Regions from separate parts of the Rhizobium sp. YTU87027 genome, predicted to be linked through region 2. Evidence: predicted binding sites of a transcription regulator. Region 2 holds the regulator's gene; each other region holds the start of a gene.
What was found. Region 2 encodes PhoB, which activates phosphate uptake and scavenging genes when phosphate is short. Its sites were predicted from a motif close to TGTCATNNANCTGTCAT; they were not measured.
Positions count from the first base shown of each region.

Region 1: the regulator PhoB is predicted to act here: its motif matches at 2,538-2,554, upstream of phnC (phosphonate ABC transporter ATP-binding protein).
Region 3: the regulator PhoB is predicted to act here: its motif matches at 1,672-1,688, upstream of NBG89_RS11370 (DUF1045 domain-containing protein).

Region 1 is NZ_CP098440.1:3,666,825-3,671,377, reverse strand. It holds gene phnE (phosphonate ABC transporter, permease protein PhnE) at 1-571, opposite strand, end outside; gene phnD (phosphonate ABC transporter substrate-binding protein) at 641-1,546, opposite strand; gene phnC (phosphonate ABC transporter ATP-binding protein) at 1,637-2,482, opposite strand; gene NBG89_RS18115 (hypothetical protein) at 2,772-2,984, shown strand; gene NBG89_RS18110 (DapH/DapD/GlmU-related protein) at 3,066-3,680, opposite strand; gene phnL (phosphonate C-P lyase system protein PhnL) at 3,677-4,387, opposite strand; gene phnK (phosphonate C-P lyase system protein PhnK) at 4,452-4,553, opposite strand, start outside.
Region 2 is NZ_CP098440.1:148,660-153,212, reverse strand. It holds gene NBG89_RS00770 (aspartate aminotransferase family protein) at 1-916, opposite strand, end outside; gene NBG89_RS00765 (GcrA family cell cycle regulator) at 1,345-1,878, shown strand; gene phoB (phosphate regulon transcriptional regulator PhoB) at 1,977-2,660, opposite strand; gene phoU (phosphate signaling complex protein PhoU) at 2,697-3,410, opposite strand; gene pstB (phosphate ABC transporter ATP-binding protein PstB) at 3,454-4,269, opposite strand; gene pstA (phosphate ABC transporter permease PstA) at 4,284-4,553, opposite strand, start outside.
Region 3 is NZ_CP098440.1:2,269,505-2,274,057, forward strand. It holds gene puuE (allantoinase PuuE) at 1-776, opposite strand, end outside; gene NBG89_RS11370 (DUF1045 domain-containing protein) at 875-1,597, opposite strand; gene NBG89_RS11375 (NAD(P)/FAD-dependent oxidoreductase) at 1,711-2,889, opposite strand; gene mnmD (tRNA (5-methylaminomethyl-2-thiouridine)(34)-methyltransferase MnmD) at 2,888-3,604, shown strand; gene NBG89_RS11385 (HEPN domain-containing protein) at 3,779-4,553, opposite strand, start outside.

The DNA.
Region 1 (4,553 bases), 280 kb from region 2:
CGGCGACTGGACCGATCGAGAGGATGGCGGAAAACAGGCCTGCGATAACAATCTCGGGGAACGCGCGGAGGAGCTCCGCCAGACGCTTGGCGATGATGCGCAGCGGATTGGACGGCGCCAGATTGCGGGCCACGAGAAAGCTCAGCGGCACGGCGAAGATGAATCCGATGATCGTCGAGACCAGCGCGACGTTGATCGTGATGATCATCAGCTCGAAATATTCGGGGATATAGAAACCGCCCCAGACATAAACGCGACCCTTTGCGAAATTATACTCTTCACCGGTTTTCTGGGTCGGGCTTGCGATATCGAACAGGGCGCGCCAGACGTCATTCCAATCCTTGGGAATGAGCCAGCTCAAAAAATCGAAGAGATGCGGCAGGCGCTCGAAGAAATGGCCGGCATTGCTTTCGTCAGCGAAGCGCACGGAGGCAATGAAAGCGGCAAGCAGGATCACCAGCCCAAGGCCGGTATAGAAGCGGCGGCGGGCCACCATCTTGCTCCAGGCGTCACCGATTTCACGGGCGCTTTGCTGGGCCGGCGCGTGGGCGTTGGGATCGGCAAAAGTCATGAAGGTGTCCGCTTTCTTCGCCAGAAAAAGGGCGGCTTGTTATGGCCGCCCTTCAACCGTCAGGATCGATCAACCGCCGATGGCAGCCTTACGAGCATCGATGATGGCGTTGTAGAAGTCAGGCTGAACCTTGGTGTAGCCCTGGTAATCGCCGCCTTCGATGGCTGCGAAGCACTTGGCATCCTTTGCGGGGAGCTTCATGAAGAAGTCGGTGAGCTTTGCCTGCCAATCAGCGCCGAGTTCGTTGCGAACAACGAGCGGGCCGTTCGGGATCAGGGGCGAACGCCAGACTTCGACGAGCTTGTTCGGATCTACGGTGCCCTTGTCGACAGCCTTGCGGAAGGTACCGGAAGTGTAGCCGTCCTTGAAATCGCCGATGCCCGAGGAGTCGTCAACCGCGATATCGACCTTGCCGTCATAGGCAGCGAGAAGGTTGTTCTCGTGGCCGCCGTTGAACTGCGTGGAAGCGAAGTACTGGTCATTCGGCATGCCAGTGTCCTTCGGGATCTGCGTCAGCGGGATCAGGTAGCCCGAGGTGGAGTCCGGATCGGCGTAGCCGAGCTTCTTGCCCTTGGCGTCCTTGATGTCCTTGATGCCCGATGACTTCAGGGCGAGACCGATCGAGTGGTAGCCCGTCGAACCGTCCTTCTGAACGGTCGTCAGGATCGGGGTGACAGCCTTGTCGTTCTTGATGGCGATCGCAGCGTAGCCCGAAGCGCCGAGTTCCGCGAAGTCGAGCGTGCCGCCGAGCAGACCCTGGATAACGCCGTCATAGTCGGCAGCCGGGAAGAGCGAAACCTTCTCGAAGCCAAATTCGGTCTTCAGGTGGTCAGCAAGGCAAGCGTAGTTACGCAGGCGGTCGGCTTCGTTTTCGCCACCGAGAATACCAACGCGGAATTCCTTGAGGTCTGCAGCATGCGAAACGCCGGCAAGCGCAAACAGCGCCGTCGCGGCAAAGAGTGCTTTCTTCAACATGGTACTCTCCTGATTGACCGGTTTTCCCGGCGATCCCTGGTTAAGAAGAAGTGCGCCCATAACGCGGGCTTACGATCGAGGCCGCCCCTCTCAGAGACCGGCCAGCGCCAGCGGTTGCAGGCCGGCGGATTGATTGGCGACAGCAGCCGCGGGAATGTTGATCGAGGTCGAGGTCATCGTCTCGTCGATGCCGGCGCCATCCCTGTCGGTGCCGTAAATCTGTTTGACGGCTTCAGCCGTCAGTTCAGAGGGCTTGCCGTCGAACGCGACGCGACCAGCAGCCATGCCGACGATGCGTTCGCAGTAGTTGCGGGCGGTATCGAGTGTATGAAGATTGGTGATGACGGTGATGCCTTCGCGCTCGTTGATGTCGCGCAGTGCGTCCATGACGATCTTGGCGTTGAGCGGATCAAGCGAGGCGATCGGCTCGTCGGCGAGCACCATCTTCGGGTTCTGCATCAGCGCGCGGGCAATCGCCACGCGCTGCTGCTGGCCACCCGACAGAGTGCCTGCCATCTGCAAGGCCGTCTGCTCGATGCCGAGGCGCTCAAGAGCGGCAATTGCATGGATGCGCTCTTCGTGGCTGAAGAGGCCGAGCAGGCTCATCGCGGTGGAGCGATGATTGAGACGGCCGAGCATGACGTTGGTCAGCACGTCGAGACGCGGAACGAGATTGAATTGCTGGAAGATCATCGCGCAATCGCGCTGCCAGTTGCGCAGCGCCTGGCCGCGAAGGCTGGAGACCTCGACGCCGGCGAAATGGATCGAGCCCGATGTCGGCTCCTGCAGGCGGTTGATCATACGCAGAAGCGTGGACTTGCCCGCACCGGAACGTCCGATGATGCCGACCATCTGGCCCTGAGGAATGTCGAGCGTAACGGAATCGACGGCGGTCTTCTTTCCGAAACGGCGGGTGACATTCCTCAGCTCGAACATCATGCTCTTCCTCATGGTCCAAAGGCGATATGAGGGAGTGCATTAGTCCCGCTTGATGAAGCTCCAATGTCAGTTTTGTGTAAGGACTGTCATAATCGAGCCTTTGACGGACATCGAATCCAGCCGCGGTCGTGTGCCGGGTAAACAATACCGACGAGAACCTGCCAATGGCAGCTGGGCTGGGCGATTGCGCACGAAGTCGGTACGCGAGGTATCGTCGTTGCAGTTGACCCGATCACCGGTCGATGGCAGGCAATTCAAAGGATATCGGGGATACTGGAGTAAAGCGATGGATCAGACCCTCTTCAAAAGCCTGTGCAACGCCGGGAAGTTCAAGGAGGCGCTCGGCCTCGCCATCCGAGGACACGAGGACGAAAAGTTCACGCCAAGCCGCTTCTCGATGGATAAGAAGACCGGACGGCCGATCTTCTATCGAGGCAACAAACGCGTCGAGCCGGACGAGACCGGTGAATGGCAGCTGGCGAAGAACCCAAATCCGTAGAGTAAAGCCTGGCCCTTCGCATGGGGCTGCCTTCGTGGACCGAAGAGAAAAGCCCCTGAGCGAACTCAGGGGCTTCGGTCACTATTCGTAGCGCGAGAGAAAATCTTCGGCGCTGAGGTTCCGGAAGTCCTGCAGGGCGATCCGCAAGCGATCATGCTCCCAATCCCACCATGCTAGCTTGTCCATGCGTTCGCCGACCTCTTTCGGGAAGCGTTCGCGGATCAGTTTGGCGGGGACGCCGCCGACGATGGCGTAGGGGGCGACATCCCTCGAGACGACCGCACCGGCGCCGATCACAGCACCGTTGCCGACCGTAACGCCGGGCAGGATGGTGGCGCCGTGGCCGATCCAGACGTCGTGACCGATGACGACGCGGTTTGAGCGGCGCCATTCGAAGAAATCCGTCTCCATATCGGCATCCGGCCAATAATCGGCGGCGCGATAGGTAAAGTGATGCAGCGTTGCGCGCCAGGTCGGATGGTTGGTGGCGTTGATCCGCACCGAGGCGGCGATGTTGACGAACTTGCCGATCGTCGCACACCAGATGGCGCCATCCTGCATGACATAGGAATAATCGCCGAACTCGACTTCCTCGATACGGCAACGCTCGGAGACCTCCGTGAAGCGCCCGAAGGTGGCGTTCTTCACGGACGCTGTTTCGTGGAAATAAGGCTCGAGGCCAATCTTGCGGCTCATGCAGCGATTGCCTTTCGCGGCGAGAACTTCTGGACGTCGAGAATGCGGTCGGCGACGGCCTCGCGCACCTCTTCATCGTGGAAGATGCCGAGGAGGGCGACGCCCGCCTTCTTCTTCTCTTCGATCATGCCGACGACGACGGCGCGGTTCCTGGCGTCGAGCGAGGCGGTCGGCTCGTCGAGCAGCAGGACCGTGTGGTCGGTGATGAAGCCGCGGGCGATGTTGACGCGCTGCTGCTCGCCGCCGGAGAACGTGGCGGGCGGCAGCTGCCAGAGCGCTTCCGGCAGGTTCAGCTTCGAAAGAAGGTTTGCCGCCTTCTCCCGCGCCGTTTCCGCCTTCTCGCCGCGGGCGACCAGCGGCTCGGCCACCACGTCGATGGCCGCGACACGCGGGACGGTACGCAGGAACTGGCTGACATAGCCGAGCGCCTGACGGCGTACGTCGATCACCGTGCGCGGGTCCGCCGTTGCCAGATCGACGATCTTGTCGTGGTGCTTGATGAGGATCTGGCCGCGATCGACGGCATAGTTGCCGTAGATCATCTTGAGCAGCGAGCTCTTGCCGATGCCCGACGGGCCGCCGAGGACGACGCATTCCCCGCATGCCACGGAAAAGGATACATCCGAAACGACCGGCAGCTTGATGCCGTCGCGCAGGTGCATGGTGAAGCTCTTGACGACTTCAGAAACAACGAGTGGCGTTGCCATGATTTCTTTCCTTAGTTTCGCTTGCCGCCGACACCGGTAGCCGGAGTCAGAACAGCAGTCGCGATCAGACCTGCAGGATGGAGGAAACGAGGAGTTGCGTGTACGGCTCGCGCGGATCGTCGAGGACGCGATCGGTCAGCCCGTGCTCTATGACATGGCCATCCTT
Region 2 (4,553 bases):
CCAGCGAGACGTCGCGCACCTGCTGCAGGAAGCCGTCCGCAAGGATCACGTCGAGTACGGCGCTGCCCACAGCCATGGCAAGCGGATTGCCGCCATAGGTAGAGCCATGCGTGCCAGCCTTCATACCGGAAGCCGCTTCCGCCGTCGCAAGGCAGGCGCCGAGCGGGAAGCCGCCGCCGATGCCCTTGGCAACTGCCATGATGTCAGGGGTGGCGCCGGACCATTCGTGCGCAAAGAGCTTGCCTGTGCGGCCGACGCCGGTCTGCACTTCGTCGAAGATCAGCAACAGGCCGTGCTCGTCGCAGATTGCGCGGAGCGCCTTTAGAAAGGCGTTGGTCGCCGGGCGAACGCCGCCTTCCCCCTGAATAGGCTCGATGAGGATCGCGGCTGTCTCGCTTGTAATAGCGGCGCGCACGGCATCGAGATCGCCGAAAGGAACCTGATCGAAGCCAGGAGCCTTCGGACCGAAGCCTTCAAGGTATTTCTCCTGCCCCCCGGCAGCGATCGTCGCCAGCGTGCGGCCATGGAAGGCGCCTTCAAAGGTGATGATATGGAATCGCTCGGGATGGCCCTTTGAAAACTGGTAGCGGCGCGCGGTCTTGATCGCGCATTCCAGAGCTTCCGCGCCGGAGTTCGTGAAGAACACCTTGTCGGCGAACGTCGCCTCGGTCAGCCGCTTCGCGAGCGCTTCCTGACCGGGGATCTCATAAATATTGGACAGGTGCCAGACCTTATCAGCCTGCTCCTTCAGCGCACCCACCACATGCGGATGGCCGTGGCCGACGGAGGTCACGGCAACGCCTGCGCCGAAATCAAGATATCGCTCGCCCGTTTCGGTGATCAGCCACACGCCTTCTCCTCGCTCGAACCGCAGCGGGGCACGAGAGTAGGTGTCGTAAAGCGCGGCTTCAGCCATGGCGCGATCTCCTGTCAACATTCATCAGCGGCCGGACTCCGGCTAAGGAACGCAGTGTCCGAAAATTAAAAATGCCGCCTTTCGGCGGCAAGCAGCACTATTTACTTTTCGCACTGCAATGTCAACAAAACTGAGGTTTTCCCGCACGCGTCAAGCTGCCATCCGAAGGTGGCCGACCTATCAACAACTAATGTTGCATAAATGACTCTCACGCCCAGCAAGTTGGGGAAAACTTGAAATTCGATTCGCCGAGATTCAACCGACTCTTGTCACGGAGTCAGCCTCACACTAGGTTAAAACTCAATTACTAGACTGCATGCGGCGGAACTAGTCACCAAAATCGAGCAAGCGTTTCTTGCCTCGGATGCGTCCGGGGCAACGGTGAAGGATTCTGCCTGCACCAACGCTAATAAGGCGGAGACAGGGGCATGAACTGGACAGACGAGCGCGTTGAAAAACTGAAGAAGCTGTGGTCCGAGGGACTGAGCGCCAGCCAGATCGCAGCACAACTTGGCGGTGTAAGCCGCAACGCTGTCATTGGCAAAGTCCACCGTTTGAGTTTGCCGGGCCGTGCCAAGGCCGGGGGCACGACGACAACGGTCAGAACGCCCAAGCGCACCACCTCGGCGCCGCGCGCTCCGAACTATGCATCGCGCGTCACCACGCGTACCGTCACCCGCCAGCAGGGTGCAACGATGCTGAAGGAAGAGATCGAGATCGACGCGATCGAGCAAGTCAGCTTCCGTCCGGCCGCGAATGTGGTCGTTCCGATTTCGCGTCGCCTTGGCCTGACCGAACTGACCGAACGCACCTGCAAGTGGCCGGTCGGCGATCCGCTGAAGGACGACTTCCATTTCTGCGGCTGCGAGTCCCCGGATTCCTCCCCGTATTGCACCTACCATCAGCGCATGGCCTACCAGCCGGTCAACGAGCGCCGCAAGGCCGCCAACCGGGTCGCCTGACCCGGAAGCCGGATAAGGAACAAGAAAACGGGCCTTCGCAGGCCCGTTTTTTTGTTGAGGCGGTGATCGAAGCCCTTTCAAGCTTTCGCCTGAAAGGACTAAGCTTCCATGGAATATCCGGCGCCGCGAACGGTGCGGATGACGTCCTGCATGTTGGAAAAGTTCAGCGCCTTGCGCAGGCGACCGACGTGCACGTCGACGGTGCGTTCGTCCACATAGATATCGTGACCCCAGACGCCGTCGAGAAGCTGCGAGCGCGAGAAGACGCGGCCGGGCGATGCCATCAGGAATTCGAGAAGCCGGAACTCGGTCGGGCCGAGGCGGACCTCGCGGCTCTTGCGATGAACGCGATGCGTCTCGCGATCGAGTTCGATATCGCCGCATTTCAGCAGCGTCGAGAGGACTTCGGGTTTGGCTCGGCGAAGCATCGCCTTGACGCGAGCAACGAGCTCCGGCGTCGAGAACGGCTTGACCACGTAATCGTCGGCACCGGTTGAGAGGCCGCGAACGCGTTCGCTTTCCTCGCCGCGAGCCGTCAGCATGATGATCGGCAGGCGCTCGGTTTCCGGCCGCATACGCAGGCGTCGGCAGAGTTCGATGCCGGATACGCCCGGCAGCATCCAATCGAGGATCAAAATGTCCGGCGTGCGTTCCTGCAACCGGATCTCGGCCTCGTCGCCGCGAAGGATGGTATCGACCTCAAAACCTTCAGCCTCGAGGTTATAGCGAAGAAGCACGCTCAGTGCCTCTTCGTCTTCAACGACAGCTACTTTGGGGATCATTCGTTTCGGTCTCCTGGGGGCGCGGTCGCGGAACGATTATTCAGTGACTGCGCCGACGGTGTTGGCGGTATCGTCCTTCGGACGTTCGCCTTCCGGCTGGGCACCGGTGGCCATGTAGTAGATGGTTTCGGCAATATTGGTTGCGTGGTCGCCGATGCGCTCGATGTTCTTCGCGCAGAACAGGAGATGCGTGCAGCTGGTGATGTTGCGCGGATCTTCCATCATGTAGGTAAGCATCTCGCGGAATAGCGAGGTGTACATCGCGTCGATTTCCTCGTCGCGCTCACGGATCGACTTTGCCTTGTCAGCAGCGCGGCTCGTATAAACGTCGAGAACTTCCTTGAGCTGGACCAGCGCCAGCTCCGAGAGGTGCTCGAGGCCACGGGCGAGCTTACGCGGCACACCGGCGCTCTGGACGGCAATGACGCGCTTGGCAGTGTTCTTGCCGAGATCGCCGACGCGCTCGAGGTCTGCCGCTATTCGAATGGAGCCCATGATCTCGCGAAGGTCGGCCGCCATCGGCTGGCGGCGCGCAATCGTGACAATGGCCTTGTCGCCGATCTCGCGTTCGGCGTGGTCAAGGATCACGTCGTCGGAGATGACCTTCTGGGCGAGAGCCGTATCGCCGTTGACGAGGGCGCGAACGGCATCCGAGACCATCTGCTCGGCCAAGCCGCCCATTTCCGAAATGCGGCGGGACAGGAACTTCAAATCATCGTCGTACGCAGAAAAGATATGTGTCGATGCCATAGGGATCATCCTTGAATATCGTGAGTGCTACCGAAACGGCCGATCAACCGAAGCGGCCCATGATGTAGTCCTGGGTGCGTGGGTCGTCCGGGTTGGTGAACATCTTGTCGGTATCATTCTCCTCGACGAGGTTGCCGAGGTGGAACATGGCGGTTCGCTGCGAAACGCGGGCGGCCTGCTGCATCGAGTGCGTCACGATGACGATCGTGTAGTTCTCTCGGAGTTCGTGGATCAGTTCCTCGACCTTTGCCGTGGCGATCGGATCGAGTGCCGAGCACGGCTCGTCCATCAGGATCACTTCCGGGCTGACGGCAACAGCGCGGGCGATGCAGAGGCGCTGCTGCTGGCCACCGGAAAGACCAGTGCCGGCTTCATGAACGCGATCCTTTACCTCGTTCCACAGACCGGCGCGCTGCAGGCTGATTTCGACGATCTGGTCCATGTCGGCCTTCGTCTTGGCGAGACCGTGGATGCGCGGGCCGTAGGCCACATTTTCATAGATCGTCTTTGGGAACGGATTTGGCTTCTGGAACACCATGCCGACGCGGGCACGCAGTTCCACCACGTCGATATCCGGATCGTAGATATCTTCGCCGTCGAGCGTGATCTTGCCGGTCACGCGGCAATTGTCGATCGTGTCGTTCATACGGTTCAGGCTGCGCAGGAACGTGGACTTGCCGCAACCCGATGGTCCGATGAGGGCCGTCACCGTGTTTTCGCGGATGTTCAGCTTCACATCGAAAAGCGCGCGCTTCTCGCCGTAGTAAACCGAGACGTCCTGGCCGATCATCTTGTAGGGAATGGTATTCATCTTCCGATCAACCGCTTTCTCAACTGCTGCTTCCGTCAACATATTCATAATGTCTACTCCGTTTACCAGCGGCGCTCAAAGCGACGACGCAAGAGAATGGCTCCGAGGTTCATGACAATCAGGAACAGGAGCAGGACGATGATGGCACCCGATGTACGCTCGACGAAGGCGCGCTCGGCTTCGTTGGCCCACATATAGACCTGCACCGGCAGGGCCGTCGAAGGCTCCATCGGCGTTGCCGGAGCGTTGGCAACGAAGGCGACCATGCCGATCAGGAGGAGCGGCGCGGTCTCGCCCAGCGCGTGCGCCAGGCCGATAATGGTGCCGGTCAG
Region 3 (4,553 bases), 1.7 Mb from region 2:
AGGCCGACAGACATCATCTTCGGGCTGCCCGCCTTACCTTCCTCATAGAGCGTGTCGAAGGCATCTTTGAGGTAGGTGAAAAACTGATCGCCCGAGTTGAAGCCCTGCGGCGTAGCAAAGCGCATATCGTTGGTCTCGAGTGTATAGGGGATGATCAGGAACGGCTTGTCGTCGATACCTTTCACCCAGAACGGCAGGTCGTCGGCATAAGAGTCCGAGGAATAAAGGAAACCGCCCTCCTCCATGACGAGGCGCAGCGTGTTGTCGGAGGGCTTGCCCTGATACATGCCGTAGGGCCGCTCGCCGGTCAGTTCCGTGTGCAGGCGCACGGCTTCCTGGATGTGCTTGCGCTCGACGTCCTCCTGGAAATCCTTGTATTCCAGCCACCGGTAGCCATGGCTGGCGATCTCCCAGCCGGCCTCCTTCATGGCCGCAACCGCTTCCGGATTGCGCGCCATGGCCAAGGTCACGCCGTAGACGGTGGTTTGAACGTCGAGCTCCGTGAACATCCGCCACAGGCGCCAGAAACCGGCGCGCGAGCCATACTCATAGATCGATTCCATGTTGAGGTTGCGCTTGCCCGGCCAGGGCGCGGCACCGACGATTTCCGACAGCAGGTTCTCGGAAGCCGGATCGCCATCAAGGATACAGCTCTCGCCACCCTCCTCGTAGTTGATGACGAACTGGACGGCGACGCGCGCATCGCCCGGCCACTTCGGATCGGGCGTATTGCGTCCATAACCGATCAGATTGCGCGGATAAGTCTCGGATACCATGAAATCACCTTCCTGAAAGTCGGCGAAACGGTAGCATCCGGAGAGGGAATGTCGAGACGGAAAGTACGCAACAGAGTTTCACCTTTACGGACAAAGCCTTAGGCAAATGCAGGCACGCGATCCCGCCGGGCACTGACCTTGCCCATCGGGTGCAGCGAATGCACGCGAAACGGTCCGCCATTCCCCTCTTCGATCATCAGAGCGACATTCGCCACCTTGATAGGATTGGCAAGCACTGGCTCGAATACATTGCGAAGCGCCTGCTCGACCCTGGGCATGTCGCACTGACTGACAGGGCCGGTCAGCGGCATGTGGAAGCGAAATTCGTCCATCACATAAGGGTTTCCCCAGCGGTGCAGGTTGGTGAACTGCGCCGCCGACAGACCGCCGGGATCCGTACGCTCGATTTCCGCCTCACTCAACGGCGCACGAAAACGATCGAACTCTTGGACAACGGCGCAGGCGAGATAGTGAAGATGCTCGCAGGGCAACGACGGAGCGAGGCTATAGAAGCCGCCGACCCGCGCGACCTCCAGCTTCCTGATCTGGAACGGCGAAAGCGTACCGCAAAAGCGCATGAGATCCCGCAGAAGTTGCACCTCCGACATGTCGGCGGCAAGGCGGAAGGGCGCCTTCAGAACACCGTGAAAGCCGTAGCGGCGCGGCATTGCCGTATGGAAGGCAATCTCGTGGATACTCAATCCGCGGATGGCGGTCGGCTCGACCATCTCCCCGGAAAACACGTTCCGGCCCAACCAATTTGCAGCCACATGCGAGAGCGGGTCGCTCGCAGCTGGCGTAAAGCAAATGGCATAGCGCATGCAATTTCCTCCGTCGAACATACGGCGCGGCCATCCCTTGGCGCCGCGGTTGCGCTAGCAGATAGGTGATTTGCATGACAGATTAACGAAAGGCAGGAATTGCTAATTCACGTTTAGCGTGAAGCCACACGAATGTGATTAGCAAGGAGGAAGCTGTCTGGCAGAGCAAAGCGCGGCTGGCGACCGGCCGCCAGGTCGACCGCTGCGGCGGCAAGACGGTGGGCGACACCAAAACTGACCTTGAAGCCACCGGTCAGTGCGATCAATCCGTCATGGTCGGGGTGGACGCCAATCATCGGGTCACGGTCGATTGCCTTCGGCCGCAGACCGGCCCATCGTTCAAGCACGGGTGCGCTCCGCAGCGCCGGCACCAATTGTCCGGCTGCCTCAAGCAGCGCGTCGAGTTGTCCATCGGTCGAAAACGGCTCGTCGAAGCGATTCTCGCTGGTACTGCCGACGGCGACGTGGCCTCCCTCATGCGCAACAATATACAGCCCGTCGCGGAAGATCGTCGGCAAGGACGGGTCTATATCGACTTTCAACAACGCTGCCTGTCCTTTGACGGGCTGGCCGAGCGGCCTGGCAAGGCCAGCGGTGTAGCGGCCCAGCAATGGAAAGGATTGGTGCCCGGCCGCAACAAGGCATCGGCCGAACGCAACGTCACCTGCGGTCGTTCTTGCAACCTTGCGTCCAAAATCGAGATCCTCGACCGAAACATGCTCGGCAACCCGCACATGCCGGCCTTCGCGCAGCGATGTGGCCAGTACAGCAGTCAGCGACCGGGGAGCAACCCTAGCGGCAAGCGTATCGTGCACGAAGCCACTTTCGCAAGCCATGGCATCGAGCCAATTGTCCTGAGGAGGCCTATTAAGGACATGCCAGTGGAACCGCCGCTCACCCGCGATCCAGCGATCGTCGGCATCGCGGCTATGGCCAAGCGCAATCTCGCGCAAGTGAGGCTTCGGCAGTGGGATGAGACGCCCTGAACGGCGATAGCCTGCCGAAAGGCCAGTCTGCTCCTCCAAAGCAGCAATTTCCGCCTCCAGCGAAACCAGCGCATCGAACTGGAATTGCTTCTTGGCGTTCCACTTGTCCGGCATATGCGGCATGAGCGCGCCGAGCAGCCCACCGCTTGCGCCATGGCCAAGCCGATCGGCGTCGACGAGCAATGCGTCAATGCCAAGACGCTCCGCGTGAACCGCCGCCCACAATCCCATGATGCCGCCGCCGACGATCAGCAGGGAAGTCGATGATTGACCGGACGACTGGGCCGGACTATCGGCTTTGGTCATGACAGATACGGATCCTGAAAAAACTCCTGGCGCGCAGCAGCCGCTCGAATGGCGCGACGGCGATATGCCCTATTCGCCGGCTTTTGGCGACCATTTTTATTGCCAGACGGACGGTAGGCTTGAATGTGGGCATGTCTTCCTTGCCGGCAACGGTCTGCCGCAGCGCTGGCAGGATCAGGGCGACTTCCTGATCGGCGAACTCGGCTTCGGTACCGGCCTTAACTTTGCCGAAACCTGGCGACAGTGGAAACTCAATCGGCGCACGGGGCAGAAATTGCACTTCATGTCGTTCGAGCTTTATCCGATGCAACGCAGGGAAATCGACCGCGCGCTGTCTCATTGGACCGAGATCGACGCGGAACGGCAAGCCCTGGCTGCAGCATGGCCGGAGACACCCAAGGGCACCGTGTCCCTAAGCCTTGATAGCCAGACGACCCTCAGCGTCGTCTGTGGTCGCGCGCTAGACGGGGTCGAAGCCGCCGAAGCGGGCTTCGATGCTTGGTATCTCGACGGCTTCGCGCCGTCGCGCAACGCTGACATGTGGTCCGGGGAACTGATGCACCTCGTCTGCGAAAAGACGCAAACGAACGGAACCTTTGCGACTTACGCCGCAGCCGGCTTCGTCCGGCGCAATCTGCTCGCGGCGGGCTTTGTCGTCGAGCGTCGCAGCGGCTTTGCCGGCAAGCGCGAGATGCTTTGTGGCATCAAATCCTAGTTCGTGCCTGTCCATAAACGGCGGTTTTTCGTCGATTTCTGCGGGAGTTTGGCGGCAGAGAGGATGTGGGGAGACGACCGGTACCATACTGAAGGCGGTGCGTTTCCATTTGACTGCTGTTCATGACGAAGCCGCTTAGACCAACCGTCGTCCCGCGCCGGTATTGACTAACTTTCACACGGAAAGTCGCTCCTTGCATACCGTTTCGACGAGAGTTTGAAGAGCCTTCACGCGCTCGACGAGCCAGGCGAGCTCCTCGTTGCTGATTGTGTATTTCGACGAATATCGCGCTTCCACATAGGCCCGCGACAGCAACTCGAAGCAGCGCCGTGAAAACCGGCTTTCACGCGGCCATGCCTCGACCAGCCTGATATCAAGCCCTTCGCCTTGAGAGCGAAGAACCTTCAGACGATGAGATTTGGGGCTGTAGAGGGTCAGCGTCAGTAGAGCGCAGTGATAGTAGCTTTCGCAGGCTTGGTGAAGCATGAAGGCTGCATGATTTCTATCTTCTTGAACTGCGTAAAATTGCGCGCCTTCCAAGAACTTTCCCGCGTTAAAGAACCATCGGTCGAAGTGCGTTTTGGCTTCAAACCGCTCGTCCTCCGCCGTCAGCGGCTTCGGTTGCGCCAGCGGATGGCCGGGCTCCTCGTAGAGGGGAATGCCGTCTCTGGCGATGTCGACGAAGAAGGGGCGACCGCGGGACAGCTGGTCGTTGACATCGGCCAACGTGTGGATGATCGGCACGACCGGGGTTTCGATGCGGTGCGCGATCTGCTCCGTCAACAGCCGCTCCTCGATGTTCTCCCAGAGTTCCTGCTCCTCGGCAAACGCCTTGCTGTTGACGACGATCAACAGATCGTAGTCGGAGCGATAGCCGCTCAGGTGATCCTCGACCCAGTCGCCGCGGCCATAAGAACCATAGAGAATGACCTTCAGGATCCTGCCGAAA